Regions from separate parts of the Streptomyces sp. NPDC059866 genome, predicted to be linked through region 2. Evidence: riboswitches for the same ligand, from Rfam matches in the RefSeq annotation. Region 2 holds a riboswitch; the other holds the start of a gene.
What was found. Region 2 has a riboswitch for S-adenosylmethionine ahead of thrC (threonine synthase). Riboswitches for the same ligand answer to the same signal wherever they lie in the genome.

Region 1 (8,009 bases), on a different contig from region 2:
CTTCGGACGACCGGCTGGCGCGCTCCTCCTCGGCGGCGAGGGCGGCCTTCTCGGCGGCCGTCAGCGTGTTGAGCAGCTTCTGCGCCTCGGCGAGCTTGGCCTGAACTTCCTTCTTCTTCTTGCCCAGTTCGGTGCGGGTGGAGGCGAGGTCCTTGAGCTTGTCGGAGGCCTCGGCACGCTCCTGGGCGAGTTCGCGCTGCTTCTCCTGGATCTTCTTGAGCGCCTCGACCTGCTGGCTGCTCAACTGGTCGAGCGTGGAGGCCTTGTCGAGGTAGTCGTCCGGGTCGGCGGAGAGGAAGAGCTGGACGGAGGGGTCGATGCCGCCGGAGCGGTACTGGGCGGTGGCCATCGAACCGAGGCCGTCGCGCAGCTCGTTGACCTCTTCCTGGCCGCGGGCGACGTTGTCCTGGATGGTGGAGATCTCCTTCTGGAGCTTCTCCTGCTTCTCCTTGGCCCCGTTGTACTTCTCGGTGGCCTGCTCAGCCTCTTCGTAGAGCTTGTCGACCTTGGCCTTGACCTCGTCCTTGCTCGGCTTCTCGCTCGGCGCGGCGTTGGCGGCCTGCGAGCTCAGGGCCACGGCAGCGGCGGCTGCGGTGGTCAGCACGGTCACTCGTGCGCGACTCGGCTGCTTGGGTCGACGGTGGGACGCCACGGGGGCGAGCTCCTTCATGTGAGTGATCACCCGGTAGGAGGTTCGAGCAGACCCTAGTGACCCGACTGTGATCAGTTCAAATCCTCAGCTGAAAAATCCCGTCACACCCTGCATTCTTTACTCACAACTCACATGATGTGACGTCCACCTGACGCTACGTTGTGCACAGATATGACCAATTCAGGCAAGCGGTCCGTGCGTTGCGATTGGGGCGTTACGTAGTGCATGGGACGTACGCCGCACAGGCTCAAATCCGTTGAAAACGGACTCAACCTCGTTGAAATCGCTTGAGAAGCACCACCGACGCCACCGGCCGTGCTCCCGCCCGTGCCACCCCGTCGGCCACCTCACGGTCGGTCGAGACGACGATGACCGGACGGCCCGGCGGTTCGGCGCGCACCAGCTGGCGGATCAATTCGTCCGCGGTGACGCCCGGTTTGGAGAACAGCACCCGCACCCCACGCGGCGGCGCCAGCAGCACCGGCGCGGCCAGCTCGGCCCCGTCGAAGACACAGGTCACCTCGGCACCGGACTGGGCGGCGAGCTGCGAGAGCTGCCCGAGCAGCCTCAACCGCTGTTTCTCCAGAGGCATTTGGGGATAGCCGGTCTTGGTGACGTTGTAGCCGTCGACGACCAGATGCGCCTGCGGCAGCGCGAGGAGCTGATCGAGGATCGCGGGGTCGTTCTCGGACAGGGCCCGCGCGGCGATGTCCTTCGGGGTCATTCGTCCCGGTTCGACCGCGTCCACGGTCTCGGCGGGACGTACGGACACCGGCGGCAGCGCCAACTCCCGCCTGAGCCCCTGCGCCGCGTCCAGCACGGTGTCGAGCAGCAGCCGCACCCGCATGTCCTCGACGCTGCGCCCCTCGCGCGCGGCCTTCCGGGTGGCCTCCAGGGCGGCCTCGGCCTCCCCCAGCCGCGCCTTGAGCCGCCGCGACTCGCTCTCGGCGGCGGACACCTGTGTGTGCCCCTCGGCGCGTACGGCCTCGATCTCGCCCTGCACCTTGCGCAGGGCCGCCTCACCGCGCTTGACGTCGCTGAGCGCGGCACGCAGCTTGCGGTGAAGCGATTCGGCTTCCTTCTTGGCGGCTTCCAGCTCGGCGCGCAGCCGCTCGGTCTCGGTGCGGGTGTGGTCACGGGCGGCGGCGAGTTCGGCGCGCAGCCGCTCCAGTTCGGCCCGGTTCTCGTCGTCGGCGCGCTCGGCGTCCGCCCGCAGGGCCTCCTCGCCGGCGGCGGTCACGAGCTTGACCCAGCCGGTGGGGCGCAGCACATAGGCCGCGGCGGCCACGTCCAGCGGGTCCGCGGCCGGCGGCGGCGCACCGGAGTCGAGGGCGCCCGCGAGCTCCGGTTGAGCCTCCCTCAGCTTCTCGCCGATGCGCTGCCGGAACAGCGGGTCCGTCTCCAGCGCCGCGGCCATGGCGTTGCCGGCGAACTTGGCGCGGCGATTCGGGGCGAACCGGGCGTACTGCCTCAGTTGTGTGGGCAACTCGGCGACGGTCAGCCCGCCGAAGCCGTCGGAGACGATCTGCACGACCCTCCGGCGCACCCCTTCGGGCAGCGGTCGGTCGAGCACCTCAGCGGCGCCGTCGCCCGGCCCCCCGCCTGCGGTCTCCACCATCCGTCACCCCAATGCCCGTAGGGGCCCGCTCCCGGTCAGGAGCCGGCGCCCGGCCTGTCCACGAGTTCCACCTGATCCACGGCGTTGCACCACCGGCAGCGCACCGACTCGATGGTCTCACTGACCACCTCGCGCTCCTCGACCTTCGGCTCACCGGCCAGATCGAGGTGGACGTATTCGACGACCTTCGACGAGCGGGTCACATCGAACCGGGTGAGGTTGCCGCAGAGCGTGCAGCGCCACCGCGTGGTGGCGGTGGGCAGGGGAACCGTCATCGTGGCTGTGCTCTTTCCTTCTAGGTCTTCTATTTTCCGTGATGCGCCAGTTTCCCTGGAGCGTGTGGCTCGTAACCCTACGGCCTGGCGCATACTCACCGCCGGTCTGCTCCCGGCGGCGAGGCGGTCTGCGCTGTTGCGTCCGCTTACGTCATGCTCTGTGTTCATGATCAGCAAGTGGAGTGCGGTGGCCCGCCGGGCGGTCCGGCGGCCGACGGCGCCGGTGACGTACGGACTGATCGCCCTGTGCTGCCTGATCTTCCTGACCGGCCCCGCCTCGGGCCTCTCTCCGGCGTACGGCTCCGGCGACGCGCTGCTCGCCGTGCAGCAGGCCTACTTCCGCCACTGGGGCGTCGTGCCCGCAGAACTGTTCGAGGGTGCCCCGAGGGCAGCCCTGACCCCGGCCACGGCCCTCTTCGTCCATGGCAGCTGGCTGCATCTGCTCGGCAACATGCTCTTCCTCTACGTCTTCGGGGTGATGACCGAGGAACGGATGGGCCGGGTCGAGTTCACCTGTTTCTACGTCGGCTGCGGCTACCTCGCCCTGCTCGGGTACGCGGGCGCCCACGCCGGCTCCGAGCAGTCGCTGGTCGGCGCCTCGGGGGCGATCTCGGCGGTGCTGGGCGCGTTCCTGTTCCTTTTCCCCCGCGCCCGGGTGACCAGCCTCCTGCCCTTCCTGCTCTTCCTGCCGCTGCGCTTCCCGGCGTGGGTGGTGCTGCCGTTCTGGGTGGCCCTGCAGTGGCTGGCGGCGGGACAGGCGACCGGCGGGCCGGGGGTGGCCTACCTGGCCCACCTGGTGGGCTTCGCGCTGGGCTTCCTCTACGCGTGGGCGCGGTTCGGCCGGACAGCTAGAGTGAAGGCCGCCCCAGCTCCGGCCACCGAGGGAGAGAACCAGCCGTGATCACCGCGATCGTCCTGATCAAGACCAGCGTGGACCGGATCCCCGAGATCGCCGAGCAGATCGCCTCGCTGGACTCCGTCAGCGAGGTCTTCTCGGTCACGGGCACCTACGACCTGATCGCGATGGTCCGGGTCAAGCAGCACGAGAACCTGGCCGACGTCATCCCCGGCCGGATCAGCAAGATCCCCGGCGTGGAGGCGACGGACACGCACGTGGCGTTCCGGACGTACTCGCAGCACGACCTGGAGGCGGCGTTCGCCATCGGCCTGGACTCCTGAGCCAGGCCTAGACCACGGGCACGCAGCGGCCCTCCTCCGTCCGGTACTGCCACTTCGCGCCGTGCCGGACGAGTTCCTGCACGGCCTTCACGAAGCGCTCCACATGCTCGTCCGGCGTCCCCGCGCCGAAGCTGACGCGGATCGCGTTGAGGGACTTCTCGCCGGGCGCGGCCTCGGGGGCACCGCACTCGCCCTGGCTCTGCGGGTCGCTGCCCAGCAGGGTGCGGACGAGGGGGTGGGCGCAGAAGAGGCCGTCGCGGACGCCGATGCCGTACTCGGCGGACAGGGCGGCGGCGAAGTGGGAGCTGTTCCAGCCGTCGACCACGAAGGAGATCACGCCGACCCGCGGGGCGTCGTCGCCGAACAGGGACAGCACCCTGACCTCCGGGACCTCGGCGAGCCCCGCACGCACGGTGTCGATCAGGTGCCGCTCGCGGGCGACGAGGGTGTCGAAACCCGCCTCGGTGAGCGCCTTGCAGGCGGACGCGACGGCATAGGCGCCGATGACGTTGGGCGACCCGGCCTCGTGCCGCGCGGCGCTCTCGTGCCACTCCACGTCCACTCCCCCGTCCGCCCGCCGGGTGACCTTGCGGCTGGCGCCGCCGCCCGCGAGGTACGGCTCGGCCGCGCGCAGCCAGTCGGCACGGCCGGCCAGCACACCGGAGCCGAACGGGGCGTACAGCTTGTGCCCGGAGAAGGCGACCCAGTCGACGTCGAGGTCCTGCACCGACACCGGGTGGTGCGGGGCGAGTTGGGCGGCGTCCAGGACGATCCGGGCGCCGTGCGCGTGCGCGGCCGCGGCGAGTTCCCGTACGGGCCACAGCTCGCCGGTGACGTTGGAGGCCCCGGTGACGCACACGAGGGCGGGGCCGTGGGGGTCGCGGTCGGCCAGGGCGCGCTCCAGGGTCCGCACGGCCTGCTGCGGGGTGCGCGGGGCGTCGAGGTAGCTGACGCGGGCGTCCTGCCAGGGCAGCAGCGAGGCGTGGTGCTCGGTCTCGAAGACGAAGACCTGGCAGTCGGCGGGGAGCGCGGCGGCGAGCAGGTTGAGCGAGTCGGTGGTGGACCGGGTGAACACCACCTGGTCGTCCGCCCGGCAGTCGAGGAACTCGGCGACGGTCCTGCGGGCGTTCTCGAAGAGGTCGGTGGACAGCTGGGAGAGGTATCCGGCGCCGCGGTGGACACTGCCGTAGTACGGCGCGTACGCCGCGACGTCGTCCCAGACCCGCTGCAGCGCGGGCGCGCTGGCGGCGTAGTCGAGCGCGGCGTAGGTGACTTCGCCACCCGTGACGAGCGGGACGGTGACATCCCGCCCCAGAACGGGCAGGGGGGAGCAAACGGACTGGGCGGCGGCAGCGGTGGAGACGGACATGGGTGTACTCCCGTGATCGCAGGCGAAGATGACCGCGCGAGCGGCACGGCTCAAGCGCGGAAAGGGGTGAAAAGGGTGTGCGGAGGCGGGGCTCTGCGGCCCTAGCGCATTCGCTTGCTCACGGAAGGCTCCCTCGACGACCAGGACCCCTGGTCCCACACTCGTTCCCAAGTGTGCGAGGGGTCCGCGCTTGTCGTAGACCTCGCTGCCTACGACCTGGTCTTCACCCGGGGCACCCCGCCACGGACGGAGGGTTGCCGGACAGCCGGCCGGGGCCTTTCAGCTGTCGCTCATGACCTGGTACAGCATCCTGCCATACGATCTTCGATGCGCAAGGGCGCAGTCCAGGATCCGGACTGCGCCCTGTATCACACCAGCTCGGTCTCAGGCGTTGCTGGCGGCCACCCACCGTTCCAGGACCCGCTTCGCCGCACCGGAGTCGATCGATTCCGCCGCCTTCTCCATCCCGGCCCGGATCTGCTCGGTCAGCGGCGCAGCCGTCGGCGCCAGCGCCACCAGCGCCGCCGCCGAGTTCAGCAGCACCGCATCTCGCACCGGGCCCTGCTCCCCGTCGAGCAGCCGCCGGGCGACCTCGGCGTTGTACGAGGCGTCGGCGCCGCGCAGCGCCTCCAGCGGCACCAGCTCGATCCCGACGTCCCGCGGGTCGAGGCGCTCCTCGGTCACCTTGCCGTCCCGGACGACCCAGACCCGGGAGGTGGACGCGGTCGTCAGCTCGTCGAGGCCGTCGTCGCCGCGGAACACCAGGGAGGAGTTGCCGCGTTCGGCGAAGACGCCGGCCACGATGGGCGCCATCCTGAGGTCGGCGACACCCACCGCCTGTGCCTTCACCTTGGCCGGGTTGGTCAGCGGACCGAGGAAGTTGAACGTCGTCCGGATGCCCAACTGCCCGCGCGCCGCCGCCACATGACGCAACGCCGGGTGGAACTTCACCGCGAAGCAGAAGGTGATCCCGGCCTCCTCGGCGACCTCCGCGACCCGCTGCGGCGTCAGCTCCAGATTGACGCCGAGCTTCTCCAGCACATCGGACGCCCCGGACGCCGAGGACGCGGCCCGGTTGCCGTGCTTGACGACCTTCGCACCGGTGCCGGCGATGACGATCGCGGACATCGTGGAGATGTTGACGGTCTTCGCGCCGTCGCCGCCGGTGCCGACGATGTCGACGGTGTCGCCCGGCACCTCGATCACGTTCGCGTGGTCGTACATCGCCCGGACGAATCCCGCGATCTCCTCGACGGTCTCACCCTTGGCGCGCAGTGCCACCGCGAACCCGGCGATCTGGGCGTCCGTCGCCTCGCCCCGCATGATCAGGTCCATCGCCCAGGCGGTGTCGTCCGCGCTGAGGTCGTGGCCCTGAAGCAGGCCGTTCAGCAGGGCGGGCCAGGAACGGCCCGCCGCGGTGTCGCCTCCAGCGGGGGTCACAGCGCTCATAAGCCGCTCCTGGGTCAGTCCCGTACACCGGGACACGAGTCTCGAACAGGTCCACCCTATCCAGCCGCGGGCACGGCGAAGGGCCCCGTCCGAACAACGGACGGGGCCCTTCGCTGTGGCGTGGCTGACGCAGTGATCAGTGGTGGCCGTGGCCGCTCGTGATCTCCTTGTACTCCTCGACGGTGGGCTTGGGGATCTGGGCGTCCTCGCCGTAGTACGCCTCGCTGAGCTTGGCGCGCAGCTTCTCGGAGCCCTTCACCTTGCGCTCGACGCCGTGCTCGTCGACCGTCGGGCCGATCTCGGCCGGCTGGTACTGCTCGTGCGCCGTGATCGTGTGCAGCTGCTCCTGGCTGAGCGGCTCGTGCACCTCGATGAACTCACCGTGCGGCAGGCGCTTGATGGTGCCGGTCTCCCGGCCGTGCAGCACCTTGTCCCGGTCCCGGCGCTGCAGGCCGAGGCAGATCCGCTTGGTGACGATGAACGCGATGACCGGTCCGACGAAGAAGCCGATCCGGACGAACCAGGTGACCGCGTTGATCGACAGGTGGAAGTGGGTGGCGATCAGGTCGTTGCCACCACCGACCAGCGTGATCATGTACAGCGTGATCCAGGCGACGCCGAACGCGGTACGCGTCGGGGCGTTGCGCGGGCGGTCCAGGATGTGGTGCTCACGCTTGTCGCCGGTGATCCAGGCCTCGATGAACGGGTAGAGGGCGAGCACCACCAGGACCAGACCGAAGAGCACCAGCGGGATGAACACGCCCAGGACGAGCGTGTGACCCCAGAGATTGATCTCCCAGCCCGGGAAGTAGCGGACCAGACCCTCGGCGAAGCCCATGTACCAGTCGGGCTGGGCGCCCGTGGACACCTGGTCCGGGCGGTAGGGGCCCATCGCCCAGATCGGGTTGATCTGCGCGATCGCCGCGATGGCCGCGATGACACCGAAGACCAGGAAGAAGAAGCCTCCGGCCTTGGCGATGTAGACCGGCAGGAACGGCATGCCGACGACGTTCTTGTTGCTCTTGCCGGGGCCCGCGAACTGCGTGTGCTTGTGGTAGAAGACCAGGATCAGGTGGCCGACCACCAGGCCGAGCATGATGCCCGGCAGCAGCAGGATGTGGATCGAGTAGAAGCGGGCCACGAAGTCGGTGCCCGGGAACTCTCCGCCGAACAGGAAGAACGAGATGTACGTGCCGACGATCGGCATGGACAGGATCGCGCCCTGCGTGAAGCGGACACCGGTGCCGGAGAGCAGGTCGTCCGGGAGCGAGTAGCCGGTGAAACCGGTGAACATGCCCAGGACGAACAGCAGGAAGCCGAACAGCCAGTTGACCTCACGCGGCTTGCGGAACGCGCCGGTGAAGAACACCCGGAACATGTGCACGAACATCGCGGCCAGGAAGATCAGCGCGGCCCAGTGGTGGATCTGCCGGATGAGCAGACCGCCCCGGACGTCGAAGCTGATCT
Region 2 (8,009 bases):
CCGGCGTGGCGACGGCGGCGGCGAGCAGCGTGGCGGTGACGGCCCAGGCGGTGTCCGAGGAGGGGGCGTCCAGGAGCTGCGGCAGCTCCGGGACGATCGGGATCACCAGGGTCTGCATCAGGGAGACGACGATTCCGGCGAAGGCCAGCACCGCCACCACGGCGTTCGACCTCGGCGGGGCTGTTCCCCCGGCGTCGGCGGGTCGGGCAGGGGCGTGGGACATGACTGGCCTCCGGTCGCGATGAGTGATGCTTGACTCAGGCAACCTTAAGTCAATTGCTTGACTTACTCAAGAAATACCGGTCACGGCTGGACCAGAAGAGCGACGGCCCCGGCGTTCACTGCATCGCCAGGGCCGCCCACTGCCACCGACCGTCAGCTCAGCAATCCCAGCGACGCCGCGTCGTACGGGGCCAGCTCCTCGAACCGGCCCGCCAGCACCTTCGCCGCCCACTGCGGGTCCTGGAGCAGCGCGCGACCGATGGCCACGAGGTCGAACTCGTCGCGCTCCAGGCGGTCCAGGAGGTTGTCGAGGCTGCCCACGCCGGCGCCCTCCCCCTGGAAGGCCTTGAGGAACTCACCGTCCAGGCCGACCGAACCGACGGTGATGGCGGACTTACCGGTCAGCTTCTTCGTCCAGCCCGCGAGATTGAGGTCCGAGCCCTCGAACTCCGGGAGCCAGTAGCGGCGCGTGGAGGCGTGGAAGGCGTCGACGCCGGCCGACGCCAGCGGGGTCAGGATCGCCTCCAGCTCCTGAGGCGTCTCGGCGAGCCGCGCGTCGTAGGCCTCCTGCTTCCACTGCGAGTAGCGGAAGATGACCGGGAAGTCCGGCGAGACCGTCTCGCGCACGGCGGCCACGATCTCCGCCGCGAACTTCGTACGGGCCACCGGGTCGCCGCCGTAGGCGTCCGTACGGCGGTTGGTGCCCGCCCACAGGAACTGGTCGATGAGGTAGCCGTGGGCGCCGTGCAGTTCCACGCCGTCGAAGCCGATCCGCTCCGCCGCGGCGGCGGCCTCGGCGAAGGCCGCGATGACGTCGTCCAGGTCACGCTGGGTCATGGCCCTGCCGGTGCCGTCCGTGCCGTCCAGGCGCAGCCCGGACGGGCCGACCGCCGGGGCCTCGGGGAACGGCGGCTTGCCCGCGCTGCGCACCATGCCGATGTGCCACAGCTGCGGCACGATCCGGCCGCCGGCCGCGTGCACCTCCTCGGCGACCTTCGCCCAGCCGGCCAGCTGCTCCTCGCCGTGGAAGCGCGGGATGTTGCCGCTCTCCCCGGCGGACTCGTGGCCGACATAGGTGCCCTCGGTGACGATCAGGCCGACGCCCGCGGCCGCGCGGCGGGAGTAGTACGACGCCACATCCGCGCCGGGGATGCCGCCCGGGGAGAAGGAGCGGGTCATCGGAGCCATCACGATGCGGTTGGGGACGGTCAGGCCGCCGACGGTGAACGGGCGGGCGAGGACCTGGGCCGCTCGGGAGACGGAGGACGCGGTGACGGTCATGTGGGGGTTCCTCGGAGCAGCTCGACGATAGATGCGTGTGCATACTTGCACAGCATTAACTTCCTCGCCGGACCCCGCATTCCGCCCCCTCTCCGACTCCGGTGTGATCCCGGGCACGCCCGAGGGCGGCACCCCCTGCTGCCAGGGAGTGCCGCCCTCGGTCCAACGGACGGTCGATCAACCGGAGTTGATCAGAAGTCCATGTCACCGCCCGGCATGCCGCCGCCGGCGGGCGCGGCGGCCTTCTCCGGCTTGTCGGCGATGACGGCCTCGGTGGTGAGGAACAGCGCGGCGATGGAGGCGGCGTTCTGCAGAGCAGAGCGGGTCACCTTCGCCGGGTCGATGATGCCTTCCTTGACCAGGTCGACGTACTCACCGGTCGCGGCGTTCAGGCCGTGGCCCGGGGTCAGGTTGCGCACCTTCTCCACCACGACACCGCCCTCGAGGCCGGCGTTGACGGCGATCTGCTTCAGCGGGGCCTCGAGCGCGAGCTTCACGGCCTGGGCGCCGGTCGCCTCGTCACCCTCGAGCTCCAGCTTCTCGAACACCTGGGAAGCCTGGAGCAGGGCCACGCCACCACCGGCGACGATGCCCTCCTCGACGGCCGCCTTCGCGTTGCGGACGGCGTCCTCGATGCGGTGCTTGCGCTCCTTGAGCTCGACCTCGGTGGCGGCACCGGCCTTGATGACGGCCACGCCGCCGGCCAGCTTCGCCAGGCGCTCCTGGAGCTTCTCGCGGTCGTAGTCCGAGTCGCTGTTCTCGATCTCGGCGCGGATCTGGTTGACCCGGCCGGCGACCTGGTCGGCGGAGCCGGCGCCGTCGACGATGGTGGTCTCGTCCTTGGTGATGACGACCTTGCGGGCGCGGCCCAGGAGGTCCAGGGTCGCGTTCTCCAGCTTGAGGCCGACCTCCTCGGAGATGACCTCGCCGCCCGTGAGGATGGCGATGTCGCCGAGCATGGCCTTGCGGCGGTCACCGAAGCCCGGGGCCTTGACGGCGACGGACTTGAAGGTGCCGCGAATCTTGTTGACGACCAGGGTCGACAGGGCCTCGCCCTCGACGTCCTCGGCGATGATCAGCAGCGGCTTGCCCGACTGCATGACCTTCTCCAGGAGCGGGAGCAGGTCCTTGACGTTGGAGATCTTGGAGTTGGCGATGAGGATGTAGGGGTCCTCGAGCGACGCCTCCATGCGCTCCATGTCGGTGGCGAAGTACGCCGAGATGTAGCCCTTGTCGAAGCGCATGCCCTCGGTGAGCTCGAGCTCGAGACCGAAGGTCTGCGACTCCTCGACGGTGATGACGCCTTCCTTGCCGACCTTGTCCATCGCCTCGGCGATGAGCTCGCCGATCTGGGTGTCGGCGGCGGAGATGGAGGCCGTGGAGGCGATCTGCTCCTTGGTCTCGACCTCCTTGGCCTGGTCGAGCAGCGCACCGGAGACGGCCTCGACGGCCTTCTCGATACCGCGCTTCAGGGCCATCGGGTTGGCGCCGGCGGCGACGTTGCGCAGGCCCTCCTTGACCAGGGCCTGGGCGAGAACGGTCGCCGTGGTCGTACCGTCACCGGCGACGTCGTCCGTCTTCTTGGCGACTTCCTTGACCAGCTCGGCGCCGATCTTCTCGTACGGGTCCTCGAGCTCGATCTCCTTGGCGATGGAGACACCGTCGTTGGTGATCGTGGGGGCGCCCCACTTCTTCTCGAGGACGACGTTGCGGCCCTTGGGGCCGAGGGTGACCTTGACGGCGTCCGCGAGCTGGTTCATGCCGCGCTCGAGGCCGCGCCGCGCCTCCTCGTCGAACGCGATGATCTTGGCCATGTGAAGTGGTCCTCCCAGGACTGGGGGTGATTACTTCGGACCGCGCCCGCGCCCGCGACGGACGGCTCGCCTGCCTCGTGGTTCCTTGCCCCACCCGGCCTGCGGCCTCACCGACCCGGTCCTTCTTTGTCACTCTCACCTTCAGAGTGCTAACGCCAATGATTAGCACTCGGGCATGGAGAGTGCAAGCGCCTGCGGGCGGGCTCCGTGCGGGGCGGGGGTCGGATGACGGGTGGGAGGAGGCGCCTTCCACGGACCGAGGCCGGCCTCCGGGCAGGCCGAAGGGCTCGCACCCCAGGGGGTGCGAGCCCTTCGAAGAACAGAAGAACGTCGCTGCAGTCGGCGCGTGCTTCAGCTGGTCGCGAGCCGGACCATGTCCGCCTGCGGCCCCTTCTGGCCCTGCGAGATCTCGAAATCGACCCGCTGACCCTCTTCCAGGGTGCGGTATCCGTCCATCTGGATCGCGCTGTAGTGGACGAAAACATCCGCACCACCGTCGACCGCGATGAAGCCGTACCCCTTCTCCGCGTTGAACCACTTGACGGTGCCCTGAGCCATGCCTAACTCCCCTATTACTGGCCCTTGCACAGATCCACACTTCGCGGATCCGGGTCAGACCTCACCCCCCATTGGTCGGGGGCGTGCGCCGGAACGCGTCGACCGCGGCTGAATGTATCTGTCCAACTGCCGTCTGCAACAGGTCAATCGGACGAGAATTCTGGGCACCAAGGGTCGGGAATTTGCGGAGGATTCGCCCGAATTCAGGGCAAGTCGGGCCCCGTAAAGGGAATGAAAGACGCAAAAGAGCCACACACTTTGGCTGCTTCTTATCGCACGCGGAGCCGGAACTCATATGCGTCCGGCATGCGGGTCGCAGCGCGTTCCCCAACTGTACCGCGCTCAATCACACTGAATTGCCCCCTCCGCTTCTCTCACGGAGGGGGCAATTCGATGAACATTGCGTAACCGGCGTTACTCACGGTAACGCAGGAGTGGGTCAGCCGCCCGCGACCGCCGGGATGATGGAGACGCCCGCACCGTCCGGGGTCGCCGTCTGAAGGCCCTGCTCGAAACGGACGTCGTCGTCGTTGACGTACACGTTGACGAAGCGGCGCAGCTTGCCCTGGTCGTCCAGGACGCGGGCCGAGATGCCCGTGTGGTTCTTCTCCAGATCGGCGATGACGTCGGCGAGGGTCGCACCCTCGGCGGCGACCTCTGCCTGACCACCGGTGTAGGTGCGCAGGATGGTGGGGATGCGGACGGTGACGCTCATGAATTTGACCTCCGGTCGGGGTTACGGGCCTAGGGGCGCGGGGCAGTGTCGATATGCGGCTCCGCCGCGCGGGCGCGACCAGCCCCCACCGGCCCGCAGACGAAAACGACAAGCCCGAAGCCGCTACACGAGACCGGCCTCGCGGAACGACTCCAGGTTGGGACGAATGGTCGCGGTCAGTCCCGTACCGGCCACCGCATCCAGCGTCTTGAGACCGTCACCGGTGTTGAGGACGACGGTGGTGAGGGTCGGGTCGAGAAGACCGTTCTCGATCAGCTTGCGCGTCACACCCACCGTCACACCACCGGCGGTCTCCGCGAAGATGCCCTCGGTCCGGGCGAGCAGCTTGATCGCGTCCACGATCTGCTCGTCCGTCACGTCCTCCACCGCACCGCCCGTACGGCGCGCGATGTCCAGAACGTACGGCCCGTCCGCCGGGTTGCCGATGGCCAGCGACTTGGCGATGGTGTCCGGCTTCTGCGGCCGGACGACGTCATGGCCCCCCTTGAAGGCCACCGACACCGGCGAGCAGCCCTCGGCCTGCGCGCCGAAGATCTTGTACGGCTTGTCCTCGACCAGCCCGAGCTTGATCAGCTCCTGAAGACCCTTGTCGATCTTCGTGAGCTGGGAGCCGGAGGCGATCGGGACGACGATCTGGTCGGGCAGCTGCCAGCCGAGCTGCTCGCAGATCTCGTACGCCAGGGTCTTGGAGCCCTCCGCGTAGTACGGCCGCAGGTTGACGTTGACGAAGCCCCAGCCCTCGCCGGCCGGGTCGCCGATCAGCTCGGAGCAGAAGCGGTTCACATCGTCGTAGTTGCCCTCGATGCCGATGAGTTCGCCACCGTAGACCGCGGCCATGACGACCTTGCCCTGCTCCAGGTCGTGCGGGATGAACACGCAGGAGCGGAAGCCGGCGCGGGCCGCCGCGGCGCCCACCGCACCGGCCAGGTTGCCGGTGGAGGAGCAGGACAGGGTGGTGAAGCCGAAGGCGCGGGCGGCCTCCAGGGCCTGGGCGACCACACGGTCCTTGAAGGAGTGGGTCGGGTTGCCGGAGTCGTCCTTCACGTACAGCCCGCCGGTGACGCCGAGTTCGCGCGCGAGGTTGTCGGCCTTGACGAGCTTGGTCCAGCCCGGGTTCAGGTTCGGCTTGCCGGCCACGTCCGCGGGGACGGGCAGCAGGGGCGCGTAACGCCAGATGTTCGACGGTCCCGCCTCGATGCGCTTACGGAGCTCCTCGGCGTCGTACGCGGAGAAGTCGTACGCGATCTCGAGCGGGCCGAAACACTCCTCGCACGCGAAGACCGGGCCGAGCGGTACGCGGTGGCCGCACTCGCGACAGGACAGCGCGGCGGCGGGACCGAGGTCGACGGTGGGAGTGCTGGTGCTTGCGACAGTCTGCACAGCCATGTGAGGCGAGGCCCTTTCTCCTCATCTTCCTCACGACGCATCTCGCCGTGAGACGGAATTGGCACCTTCCCTAGCCGGGAGCCTCACCACGTCTGCGTGACAAGAACCGGCTGGAGGGTTGCCGGGGCTTCATCGGGCCGTTTCCCTCTGCCCCTCTGGATGAGCTGTATGTGGTTGTAGACGCAAACAACCCCCGACATGCGATGGTCATCAGCGTTGTTCAAGACTGTAACCGAAGGCCAGGACAGTTGAGATAGTCGTCCGAACCGCGAGATGGATCACAACCCCCTCGCCCGGAGAACGCAGAGGAGCCGCAAGCTGTGCTGGAAGAAGTCGAGCGCTGGCTGAGCACCCGCTCCTGGTCTCTGACCGATCGCCCGCTCCACAGGATCCTGGCCGCCAAACGCGCGACGGGCCAGTCGGTCAGTGTCGTGCTGCCCGCACTCAACGAGGAGGAGACCGTCGGCGACATCGTCGCCGTGATCCGTCACGACCTCATGCAGCAGGCCCCGCTCGTCGACGAGCTCGTCGTCGTCGACTCGGGCTCCACCGACCGCACCTCCGAGGTGGCCGCCGCCGCGGGCGCCCGGGTCGTCCACCGCGACGACATCCTGCCGCGCATACCGGCCGTCCCCGGCAAGGGCGAGGTCCTGTGGCGCTCCCTCCTCGTCACCGGCGGGGACATCGTCTGCTTCATCGACGCCGACCTGAAGGAGTTCTCCTCGGACTTCGTGACGGGCATCGTCGGCCCGCTGCTCACCGACCCGGAGATCGACCTCGTCAAGGGGATGTACGACCGTCCCCTCGGCACTGAGCCGGATTCGCTCGCCTCCGGCAGGACAGCGGGGCAGGGCGGCCGGGTGACCGAACTGATGGCCCGTCCGCTGCTGAACATGCACTGGCCGCAGCTGGCCGGTTTCGTCCAGCCGCTGGGCGGCGAGTACGCGGCCCGCCGCTCCCTCCTCGAACAGCTCCCGTTCCCCGTCGGCTACGGCGTGGAGCTCGGCATGCTGGTCGACTCCCTCCACCTGGTCGGACTCGACGCGCTCGCGCAGGTCGACGTCGGGGTGCGCAAGCACCGTCACCAGGACGGGCAGGCGCTCGGCCGGATGGCGGCGGCGATCTACCGCACGGCCCAGCTGCGGCTGGCCCGCGGCCATCTGATCCGGCCCTCCCTCACCCAGTTCGAACGGGTGGAGGACGGCTTCGAACCGCGTACGTTCTCCGTGGACACGGAGGAGCGGCCACCGATGGTGGAGATCGCCGAGTACGCCGCCCGGAAAGTGGCGTGACCGTTTTATGGGCGTTGTATACGGCCCCCCGGGCGGCCTTCCGTACGTTTGAGCGGATCCGGCTCGGGCTAGGTTGAGGCGTATGGCTTCAACGTACGGTGCTGCGCAGGTACTGGTGGCCTCCAACCGTGGCCCGGTCTCGTACGAGGTGCGCGAGGACGGCTCGCTGGCCGCCAGACGCGGCGGCGGCGGGCTCGTCTCCGGGCTGTCGGCCATCGGGCCGGACGCCGGCGCACTGTGGGTGTGCTCGGCCCTCGGCGACGGCGACCGCGAGGCGGTGCGGCGCGGGGTCGGGGAGTCCGGCGTACGCATGCTGGACATCCCGGCCGACGTGCACGCGGACGCGTACAACGGCATCGCCAACTCCGTGCTCTGGTTCGTCCACCACATGCTGTACCAGACGCCGCTGGAGCCGGTCTTCGACGCGGAGTTCCGGCGACAGTGGGCGTCGTACGAGGCGTACAACCGCGCCTTCGCCGAGGCGCTGGCGCAGGAGGCGGCGCAGGGTGCCGCGGTGATGGTGCAGGACTACCACCTCAGCCTGGTCCCGGGCCTGCTGCGCGAGCTGCGCCCGGATGTACGGATCGGCCACTTCTCGCACACGCCGTGGGCGCCGCCGGAGTACTTCCGGGTGCTTCCGGATGACATCGCCGGGCAGCTGCTGCGCGGGATGCTGGGCGCGGACCGGCTCGGCTTCCTCACCCATCGCTGGGCGGACGC

Region 1: it holds a riboswitch for S-adenosylmethionine, as region 2 does, so the genes downstream of both, ACFV7R_RS02035 (aminotransferase class V-fold PLP-dependent enzyme) here and thrC (threonine synthase) in region 2, are expected to answer to the same signal.

Annotation. Positions count from the first base shown of each region.
Region 1 is NZ_JBHWJT010000001.1:432,925-440,933, forward strand. Features, by position in the region: gene ACFV7R_RS02010 (NlpC/P60 family protein) at 1-652, opposite strand, end outside; gene ACFV7R_RS02015 (NYN domain-containing protein) at 921-2,270, opposite strand; gene ACFV7R_RS02020 (hypothetical protein) at 2,306-2,545, opposite strand; gene ACFV7R_RS02025 (rhomboid family intramembrane serine protease) at 2,712-3,446, shown strand; gene ACFV7R_RS02030 (Lrp/AsnC family transcriptional regulator) at 3,443-3,724, shown strand; gene ACFV7R_RS02035 (aminotransferase class V-fold PLP-dependent enzyme) at 3,732-5,093, opposite strand; SAM riboswitch class IV at 5,275-5,391, opposite strand; gene trpD (anthranilate phosphoribosyltransferase) at 5,478-6,542, opposite strand; gene ACFV7R_RS02045 (cytochrome bc complex cytochrome b subunit) at 6,679-8,009, opposite strand, start outside.
Region 2 is NZ_JBHWJT010000013.1:125,471-133,479, forward strand. Features, by position in the region: gene ACFV7R_RS21290 (MFS transporter) at 1-223, opposite strand, end outside; gene ACFV7R_RS21295 (NADH:flavin oxidoreductase) at 376-1,503, opposite strand; gene groL (chaperonin GroEL) at 1,695-3,317, opposite strand; gene ACFV7R_RS21305 (cold-shock protein) at 3,669-3,875, opposite strand; gene ACFV7R_RS21310 (MoaD/ThiS family protein) at 4,315-4,590, opposite strand; gene thrC (threonine synthase) at 4,714-5,997, opposite strand; SAM riboswitch class I at 6,016-6,163, opposite strand; gene ACFV7R_RS21320 (glucosyl-3-phosphoglycerate synthase) at 6,318-7,289, shown strand; gene ACFV7R_RS21325 (trehalose-6-phosphate synthase) at 7,372-8,009, shown strand, end outside.